One region of the Kitasatospora sp. NPDC127121 genome, then DNA from elsewhere that is predicted to be linked to it. Evidence: riboswitches for the same ligand, from Rfam matches in the RefSeq annotation. Region 1 holds a riboswitch; the other holds the start of a gene.
What was found. A riboswitch is a leader RNA that binds a small molecule or an ion and turns the genes downstream of it on or off. The one in region 1 is predicted to bind cobalamin.

Region 2: it holds a riboswitch for cobalamin, as region 1 does, so the genes downstream of both, ACFVHI_RS06035 (cobalamin biosynthesis protein) here and metE (5-methyltetrahydropteroyltriglutamate--homocysteine S-methyltransferase) in region 1, are expected to answer to the same signal.

The regions. Positions count from the first base shown of each region.
Region 1 covers NZ_JBHXTQ010000041.1:22,600-27,216, forward strand. Annotated here, with positions in the region: gene metE (5-methyltetrahydropteroyltriglutamate--homocysteine S-methyltransferase) at 1-2,211, opposite strand, end outside; cobalamin riboswitch at 2,376-2,598, opposite strand; gene ACFVHI_RS20970 (ECF transporter S component) at 2,628-3,533, opposite strand; gene ACFVHI_RS20975 (ABC transporter ATP-binding protein) at 3,530-4,617, opposite strand, start outside.
Region 2 covers NZ_JBHXTQ010000006.1:85,382-89,998, forward strand. Annotated here, with positions in the region: gene ACFVHI_RS06030 (cobyric acid synthase) at 1-1,044, opposite strand, end outside; gene ACFVHI_RS06035 (cobalamin biosynthesis protein) at 1,041-2,009, opposite strand; cobalamin riboswitch at 2,117-2,249, opposite strand; gene ACFVHI_RS06040 (alpha/beta hydrolase family protein) at 2,600-3,712, shown strand; gene ACFVHI_RS06045 (hypothetical protein) at 4,059-4,617, shown strand, end outside.

The DNA of each region.
Region 1 (4,617 bases):
GACCCAGAGCCGCTCGGCGGGGATGGCGGCCAGGCCTGCGCGCAGCAGTTCCACGGCCTCCTCGGTGCTGGGGACGCGCGGGGAGTGGATGTCCCAGACGCCCGGCCCGACCTCGCGCGGGTAGCCGGCCCCGGCGAGCTCTCCGGCGACCTCCATGTGCGAGCGGGTGGCCTCCAGCGAGATGACGTCCGCGTCGAGTTCGTCGATCGCCGTCATGATCGCGCCGAACTCGGCGTAGCACATGTGGGTGTGGACCTGGGTGTCGGCGCGGACGCCCGAGGTGGCCAGGCGGAAGGACTCGGTGGCCCACGCCAGGTACGCCGGGCGGTCGGCGGCGCGCAGCGGCAGGGTCTCGCGCAGGGCCGGCTCGTCGACCTGGACGACGGCCGCGCCCGCGGCCTCCAGGTCGGTGACCTCGTCCCGCAGGGCGAGGGCGACTTGCCGCGCGGTGTCGCCGAGCGGCTGGTCGTCTCGGACGAAGGACCAGGCGAGCATCGTGACGGGGCCGGTGAGCATGCCCTTGACCGGGCGGTCGGTGAGGCCCTGCGCGTAGCGGAACCAGTCGACGGTCATCGGGTGCGGGCGGGAGATGTCCCCGGCCAGGACCGGCGGGCGCACGTACCGGGTGCCGTAGGACTGGACCCAGCCGTGCCGGGTGGCGAGGTAGCCGGTGAGCTGTTCGGCGAAGTACTGGACCATGTCGTTGCGCTCGGGCTCGCCGTGCACCAGGACGTCCAGTCCGGCCTTCTCCTGGAAGGCGATGACCTCCCGGACCTCGGTCTCCATCCGCTCCCGGTAGGCCGCCGCGTCGATCCGGCCCGCCGTGAGGTCGGCCCGGGCGACCCGCAGTTCGGAGGTCTGCGGGAACGAGCCGATGGTGGTGGTCGGCAGCAGCGGCAGGCCGAGCCGGGCGCGCTGGGCCTCGGCCCGCTGCGGGTAGGCCTGGGCGCGGCGTGCATCCGCGTCGGTGACGGCGGCGGTGCGGGCGCGCACCGCCGGGTCGTGGGTGATCGGCGAGTTGGCGCGCGAGGCGAGGTCGGCGCGGTTGGCGGCCAGGTCGGCGGCGATCGCCCCCGTGCCCTCGCGCAGGCCCCGGGCCAGCAGCGCCACCTCCCTGGCCTTCTGCTGGGCGAAGGCGAGCCAGCGCAGGATCTGCGGGTCGACGTCGCGTTCGGCGGCGGCGTCCAGCGGCACGTGCAGCAGGGAGCAGGACGGCGCGACGTCGACCCGCTCGGCGAGGCCCAGCAGGGTCGCCAGGGTGGCCAGCGACTTCTCCAGGTCGTTGATCCAGATGTTGCGGCCGTCGACCACCCCGGCGACCAGCCGCTTGCCGGGCAGCCCGCCGACGGCGGCCAGGTCGTCCAGGTTCGCCGCGGCGGGCCCCGTGAAGTCCAGCGCCAGGCCCTCGACCGGGGCCTTGGCCAGCACCGGAAGGGCCTCGCCCAGGCGGTCGAAGTAGCTCGCGACCAGCAGCTTCGGACGGTCCGCCAGGCCGCCCAGCTCACGGTAGGCGCGGGCGACGGCGTTCAGCTCGGCCGGGGTGCGGTCCTGCACCAGCGCGGGCTCGTCCAGCTGCACCCACGCGGCGCCGGCCGCCTTCAGGTCCGCCAGCAGCTGCGCGTAGACGGGCAGCAGCCGGTCCAGCAGGGTGATCGGCTGGAAGTCCTCGGCGACACCGGGGGCGGGCTTGGCGAGCAGCAGGTAGGTGAGGGGGCCGACGAGCACGGGGCGCGCGGTGTGGCCGAGCGCCAGCGCCTCCCGAAACTCCCCGACGGCCTTGGCCGGGTTCGCGGTGAAGACGGTGTCCGGGCCGAGTTCGGGCACCAGGTAGTGGTAGTTGGTGTCGAACCACTTGGTCATCTCCAGCGGCGCGACCTCCTGGGTGCCGCGCGCCATGGCGAAGTAGCCGTCCAGCGCGTCGATTTCGACCGCATCCCGGTGCCGGGGCGGGATCGCGCCGACGGCGACCGTGGTGTCCAGTACGTGGTCGTAGAGCGAGAAGTCGCCGGTGGGCACTTCCAGGACACCGGCCCCGGCGAGCTGCGCCCAGTTCTTCCGGCGCAGGCCGACCGCCGTCTCCTGCAGGGCGTCGGCGGTGACCGTGCCCTTCCAGTAGCCCTCGACGGCCTTCTTCAGCTCCCGGCCCTGGCCCTGCCGGGGGTAGCCGTACACGGTGGCCCTGGTTGCCGCGGCTGCGGACTTCGTGGTCAAGGGACTCTCCTTCGCGAGTCTGGCTCCTCAAGTGCCCGGGGACGGGACGAGAGCGCGAAGGGATGACGAACCGGGCGGCGGCTCACGTCGATGCGCGTGCCGGACCCGCCTGGTATGGTCGCCGACCCGCCCACGAGGTCACCGGGATATCCGCACGCGGAACGGTCCGCGGGCGGGCAACGGGCAGGTCTTCGGACTCGTGGGCGCACCGGGCCTGTTGGCGTCCGGTACCTACTGGCCATCGCTTCCCAGACCCGTCCCGGGTCCAGTGCGTATGACGGCGGTCGTTCCCACTCACCGCTGCGGGGCAGTCCCGGATTCCCACCGGGTTCCCTCTTGCGACGTCCTGCCTGGCGGGCAGGACGAACCAGCTGCGCCGCCAGCTTAGGGGCAAACCGCCGGGGCCGACGCGGAATTCACGGAAGCCGTCCACATGGTGAGACTCCCTCGCCGCTCGCGGAGCCGTTCGCGGAGCCCCTGGCGGTGCCGTTCGCGGAGCCGATGGCCGTGCCGGTCGCCGCGACTCGTCGACCGTCCGGGGCTTCGAAGCGCACCGTGGGCTCGAAGTTGGCGCGGCGGGCCGCGCGGCGGAAGACGGTGAGGACGGCCGGGCCGACGACGAGCACGGCGGTGAAGGTGGTGACGGCCCGACCGGTGTCCCAGCCGAGCGAGGTGGCGAGGTCGAAGAGCAGGTAGCGGTGCCACTGCTCGGTGAAGGGCAGGCCCGGCAGGTAGGCGATGGAACTGTTCGGGTCGGTGGAGAACGGCCAGAAGGAGAGGTTGAGGAGGAAGCCGAAGAGGTACCCGGAGAACGCCCCGTACGCGGCCAGCATCGACACCTCCCAGCGCCGCCGTCGGGTTCTCGGCAGGAGCCCGGCGAGCATGCCGACGAACGCGCAGCCGAACATCTGGTACGGCATCCAGGGGCCGACGCCGCCGGTGAGCAGCGCGGAGGCGAACAGCGAGGTGCAGCCGAGGGTGAACCCGAAGCCCGGGCCGAAGACCCGGCCGGCCAGGACGAGGAGGAAGAAGACCGTCTCCACCCCGGCGGTGCCGGCGCCGAGCGGGCGCAGCCCGGCGTTGACGGCGGACAGGACGCCGAGCATGGCGAGGGCCTTGGCGTCGATGCCGCCGGCCGCGATCTCGGCGATGACGACGGCGAGCACCAGGATCAGCAGGGCGCCGAAGATCAGCGGCGGGGCGTAGGAGGAGCCGAACTTCCCGGGGGCGACGACGAACGGCCAGGTGAAGGCGACCAGGCCGATGAAGGCGGCCAGGGCCGCGACGACGCGGGCCCGGCCGGGGATCCGGACGGCGCTCACCGGGCGGCCTCTGCGGGTTCCAGGGCCTCGGCCACCTGTCGGGTCGTCAGGTAGGGCAGCGGCGCGAGGATCTTGGCGGTCTGGGGGGCGAAGGTGGGCGAGGCGACGATGACCTCGGCGGTGGGACCGTCGGCGACGACCTCGCCCTCGGCCATCACCACCACCCGGTCGGCGGCGGCGGCGACGAACTCGACGTCGTGGGTGGAGACGACGACCGTACGGCCTTCGGCGGCGAGGGCGTCGACGATGCCGGTGAGCGCTTCCTTCGCGTGGTAGTCGAGCCCTCGGGTGGGTTCGTCCAGCAGCACCACCCTTGACGCGGCGGCCAGTTGGATCGCCAGGACCAGGGCCAGCTTCTGGCCCTCGGAGAGGTCCCGGGGGTGGGTGCCGTCGGGGATCCCGGGGGCGAGCCGGTCGAGGATCTGCCGCGCGGTCGGGCTTGCTGCGGTCGGGCCGACTGTGGTCGGACCTGCGGCGGTCGGCCCGGCTGTGGTCGGGCCTGCTGCGCTGCGGGCCTCCAGGTCGCTCTGGGCGAGTTCCTGGGCGACCGTCTCCAGGTACAGCAGGTCGGTCGGGGTCTGCGGGACGAGCCCGACGAGCTGCCGGGCCCTGGTCGCGGAGAGCCGCTTGGGGTCCGCGGCCGGCCCGCCGCCGGCTCCGAGGACCTGCACGCTGCCGCCCTGCCGCGGGCCGGAGCCCTGGAGCGCCCACAGGAGCGAGGACTTGCCCGAGCCGTTGCGCCCCATCAGCGCCGTGACCTCGCCGGCCCGCAGCTCCAGCCCGACCTCCCGGACGGCGGTCACCGGCCCGTACCGGACGACCACCCCCCGGGCGTCGAGCACCCGCTCCCCCGCCACCGCTGCCCGGCGCGGCGGAGGAACGGGCACGTCGGTGAGCCGCTCCCGCAGCGGGGCGGCGGCGCGGCGGGCGTCCCGGACGGAGAGCGGCAGCGGCCGCCACCCGGCCAGCCGGCCGAGGTCGACGACGGGCGGCGCGATCGCGGTGTGCCGGAAGACCTCGGCGGGCGGCCCGTGCACGACCGTGCCGTCGCCGGGCAGGTAGGCGACGCGGTCGGCGTACTGGA
Region 2 (4,617 bases), on a different contig from region 1:
GATCCCGCGCGCCAGCATCTGGTAGCCGCCGCACACCCCGAGGACCGGCAGCCCGGCCGCCGTCCGCGCCTTCAGCGCCGGCTCCAGGCCGCGTTCGCGCAGCCAGGCCAGGTCGGCCACGGTGGCCCGGGTGCCGGGCAGCACCACCAGGTCGGCGTCGGCCAGTTCCTCCGGCCGGGTCACCCAGCGCACCAGCACGCCGGGCTCCTGCGCCAGGGCGTCCAGGTCGGTGAAGTTCGACAGCCGGGGGAAGCGCACCACGGCCACCCGCAGTACGTCCGCCCCGAGCGGGCCGCGGCCGTCGACCCGGTCCACCACCGTGGACAGGTCCAGCGAGTCCTCGGCGTCCAGCCACAGGCCCGGCAGCATCGGCAGGGTGCCGAGCACCGGACGGCCGGTCAGCCCGTGCAGCATGTCCAGGCCGGGCGCCAGCAGCCGCGCGTCGCCGCGGAACTTGTTGACGAACCAGCCCGCCACGTGCCGCTGGTCCTGCGCCGACAGCAGCGCCAGCGTCCCGTACATCGCCGCGAAGACGCCGCCGCGGTCGATGTCCCCGACCACCACCACCGGCAGCCCGGCGGCCGTCGCCAGGCCCATGTTGGCGATGTCCCGGTCCCGCAGGTTGATCTCGGCGGGCGAACCGGCGCCCTCGCAGACCACCACCTCGTAGCGGCGGCGCAGATCCGCCAGGCACTCCAACGACCGTTCCAGCAGGACGGGCTTGCGCTCGCGGTAGTCCAGCGCGCCCACCTCGGCGACCGGCCGGCCCAGCAGCACCACCTGGCTGCGGCCGTCCGCGCCCGGTTTCAGCAGCACCGGGTTCATCGCCGCCTCCGGCTCCACCCGGGCCGCCTGCGCCTGCATCGCCTGCGCCCGGCCGATCTCGGCGCCGTCGGCGGTGACGAAGGAGTTCAGCGACATGTTCTGCGCCTTGAACGGCGCGACCCGCACCCCCTGCCGGGCCAGCCAGCGGCAGATGCCCGCGGTCACCACACTCTTGCCCGCGTCCGAGGTCGTCCCGGCGACCAGCAGTGCGTTGCTCATGCCCTTCCCCTCCACCGTGTCGTCAGCAAGCGCAGCGCGACGTGCCCCGCGACCGTCGTACCCAGGGCCAGCGCGCCCACCCGCCGGGAGAGCACGCAGGCCCGCTCGATGTCGTCCACCGTCACCGGGCGCAACTCCGCGCCCAGCACCGGCCGGTGCTCCACCCGCTCCCCGTACTGGAGGGTCCCGCCCAGCCGGACGCCCACCGCGCCCGCGAAGGCCGCCTCCGCCTGGCCCGCGTTCGGGCTCGGGTGCGCCGAACCGTCCCGCCGCCAGACCCGCCAGGCCGTTTTCGGCTGCGGCGCGGCGGCCACCGTGAGCAGCGCCGTCAGCCGGGCGCCCGGCCAGCCCGCCACGTCGTCGAGCCGGGCCGAGGCCCAGCCGAACCGGGCGTACCGCGGCGAGCGGTGGCCGACCATCGCGTCCAGCGTGTTCACCGCGCGGAACGCCAGCAGCCCCGGCGTGCCCGCCAGCGTGCCCCAGACCAGCGCGTTCACCACGGCGTCCGCCGTGTTCTCGGCCACCGACTCGACCACCGCGCGGGCGATCTGCGGCCCGTCCAGCGCGCTCGGATCCCGCCCGCACAGGTGCGGCAGCCGTTCCCGCGCGGCCGTCAGGTCGCCCGTGGCCAGCGACCGGCCGATGGTGCGCGCCTCCCGGGTCAGCGAGGTGCCGCCCAGCACCGTCCAGGTCGCGGCGGCCGCCAGCGCGGCCCGGCCCAGCGGACGCCGGCCCACCGTACGGTCCAGGGCCACCGCGCCGGCCGCGACCGCGCCCACGCACATCGCCGTGTACCCGGCGCCGGCCACCCGGTCGTCCTGCCACACCCGCCGCTCCAGCCGGGTCGCCGCGCCGCCGAAGACGGCCACCGGGTGGCCGCGCCGGGGGTCGGCGAAGCGGGCGTCCGCGGCGAAGCCCGCGGCGGCGCCGAGCGCGAACGCGGCGGCGCGGGTCAGCGGGCGCACGGCGGGTTCGGCGGAAGGCCGCGTCGGGTCCGGCGGGTCGGGGCAGCCTGCATCGCGTGCGTGTCCTCACTCAGGGTCCGCGCCCTGGATCGACGTACCGGGGGCGAGAGTCTCCTGGCTTCCGGGTCGGACGCACCCCCGGGCCTTCCAGCGGCTTCTGACGGTCCGCCGTGGCAATGTTCCGAGCGTGCTCCCCGGTGACAGTGGCGGGACCGCGCCGGACTCGCACCGGCTTCCTCTGCATGCCTCCGTTTGGCCCCAGGATCCCATCACGCGGCCGAACCGGGAGTCAACCGAGGTCACGGAGGGGTTGGTCACACCTCGGAGCCCTGTCGCCGGTGCCGTTCTCGCCCGCCCGAGGCCCGCCCCGCCCGACGCCCCGCCCGCCCGAGGCCCGCCCCGCCCGACGCCCCGCCCGCCTGACGCCCGCCCTGCCCGACGCCCCGCCGTACCCCGGACGGCCCAGCCCGGTGGCCGCCCGCGCGGCCCCCCGGTGAACTGGTGCCCGAACACCGTCCGAGCAGCGCCCGGACACCGCCCGGACACCGTCCGGTCCAAGACCAGCCAAGACCAGCAGAGCGGGGAGCGATATGCGTTGGGGAACCGCGGCCGTCGTGGCGGCCGCCGTCGTCGGCGCCGGGGCCGCCGTCCTGGTGATCGGCCGTCGGGCCTCCGAACGGCTGGTCCACCCGGCGAGCGCCGTCCGGGAGTCGGGCCCCGTCCTGGTGCGGAGCCTCGCCGCGGGCCGGATCACCTTCAACCGCCGCCCCGAGAGCCTGCGCCCCGGCCGATGGGCCGTGGAGTGGGACGACCACGGCCACGCCGTCGTCGAGGACGTCCTGCACAGCGACGAGAACGGTGTCACCCGCCGCCTCGTCCGCGCCGACCGGGGCACCCTCACTCCCGGCACCGAGGTCCGCTTCACCCCCCGCGTCCACCTCGGCGACCCCACGGAGGCGCTCGGCCTCCCCTTCACCGACATCGCCGCCGACGGCGAACTCGGCGCGCTCCCCGCCTGGCGCCTCGACGGCAAACGCGGCACCTGGGTGATCCTCGTCCACGGCCCCGGCGCCGACCGGCAGCAGACCCTCCCGGTCCTCCCCGTCCTCGACCGCCTCGCCCTGCCCGCCCTCGCCGTCACCTACCGGGGCGACCAGGGCGCCCCCGCCTCGCCGGACGGGCTCGGCCACTTCGGCGAGACCGAGTGGCGCGACGTCGAGTCGGCGGTCCGGCTCGCCCTCGACAGCGGCGCCGGCCGGGTCATCCTGTACGGCTGGTCCCTCGGCGCCACTATGGCCCTCCAGACGGCCTCCCGCTCCGCCTGGGCCCATGCCATCAGCGGCCTCGTCCTGGACTCGCCGGTCCTCGACCTGCCCGCCACCGCCCGCCGCGGCGCCGCCCGGGCCGGCTACACCGGCGCCGCCGCCGAGCTCGGCGCCCTCGCCGCCGAGGGCCGCACCGGCGTCGACCTCGCCGACTTCAGCCGCATCGCCGAGGGCGCCGACCTGCGTGTCCCCACCCTCCTCCTGCACAGCCCCGACGATCAGGTCGCCCCGTTCCGCGCCGCCGAGCGCCTCGCTGCCGCCCGCCCCGGCGTGGTCAGCCTCCGGCCTTTCCCGGGCGCCGACCACGCCACCCTCTGGAACTCGGCCCCCACCCACTACACCGAACTCCTCCGCCGCTGGCTCACCCCCCTTCTCTGAACCCAGCCCCCCCCGCACGAGAAGTCACACCGACAGGGCCTCTGTACGAAACCCGGACCTCACCCGTCAGCCACGGAGTGTGACCGGTCGGGCGGGTAGCGCGACCGCCGCCGCAAGGGTTGAGCCGGGATGGCATGCCCCCGCCACCTGTTTCCGGCCAGGCGGTTTGCCTCTGTTGCCCGATTGTTGCCCGATCTTGGGGAGGCGCCGTCGACGGCCGCCCGTCCGTACAGCCAACCGGATGTGACAGAAGGCCGGTACAAGGGGAAGACTGCTCGACGTGACGTCTCGGAATCCGCGCGACCGTGATGCCCCGCTCCCTCCGACGATCGGTACTGGTGCGACGGTGACCCGTCTCCCCGGTACGGCCCACCGGCCCGCCGCCGGCAAGCCGGGCGGGGCCGGGGTACCCCGCCGACGAGGGCCCGCTGCGGCGCCCGGTCGGGGGAGGGTTCCCGTACCGGAGGGCTTCCCCGCGCCGGCCGAGCTGGCGCCGCTGGCCCGCCGGATGCTGGTGGACGCCGTCCGGATCGCCCGCTGGGCGGGGGACCTGGAAGAGGTCGACAAGCGGGGCGAGCTGCTGCCCGACGACGCCCGTGCGGCGGGTCGGGCGCTGGCCATGACGGTCGGCGCCGCCGCCAAGGCGTGGGGGCAGGCACTGCTGGTCGGCCTGGTGGAGGCCAGGGACGGCGGTGCGGTCCCGGGCTGGCGCCTGCACGCCTGGGAGCACGACGACGAGGCGGTGGTCCGCGGCTGGTCGGCGCTGTTCGACGCCTGGACGCTGCTGGCCCCGGTGCCGCCGGCCGCCCTGCGGGGCGTGTTCGCGGTGCTGGCCGGCCAGGCGGTGGACCAGGCGCCTCAGTTGCTGTCGTTCCTGCACCTGGTGGCCGGTCCGGTGTCGGACG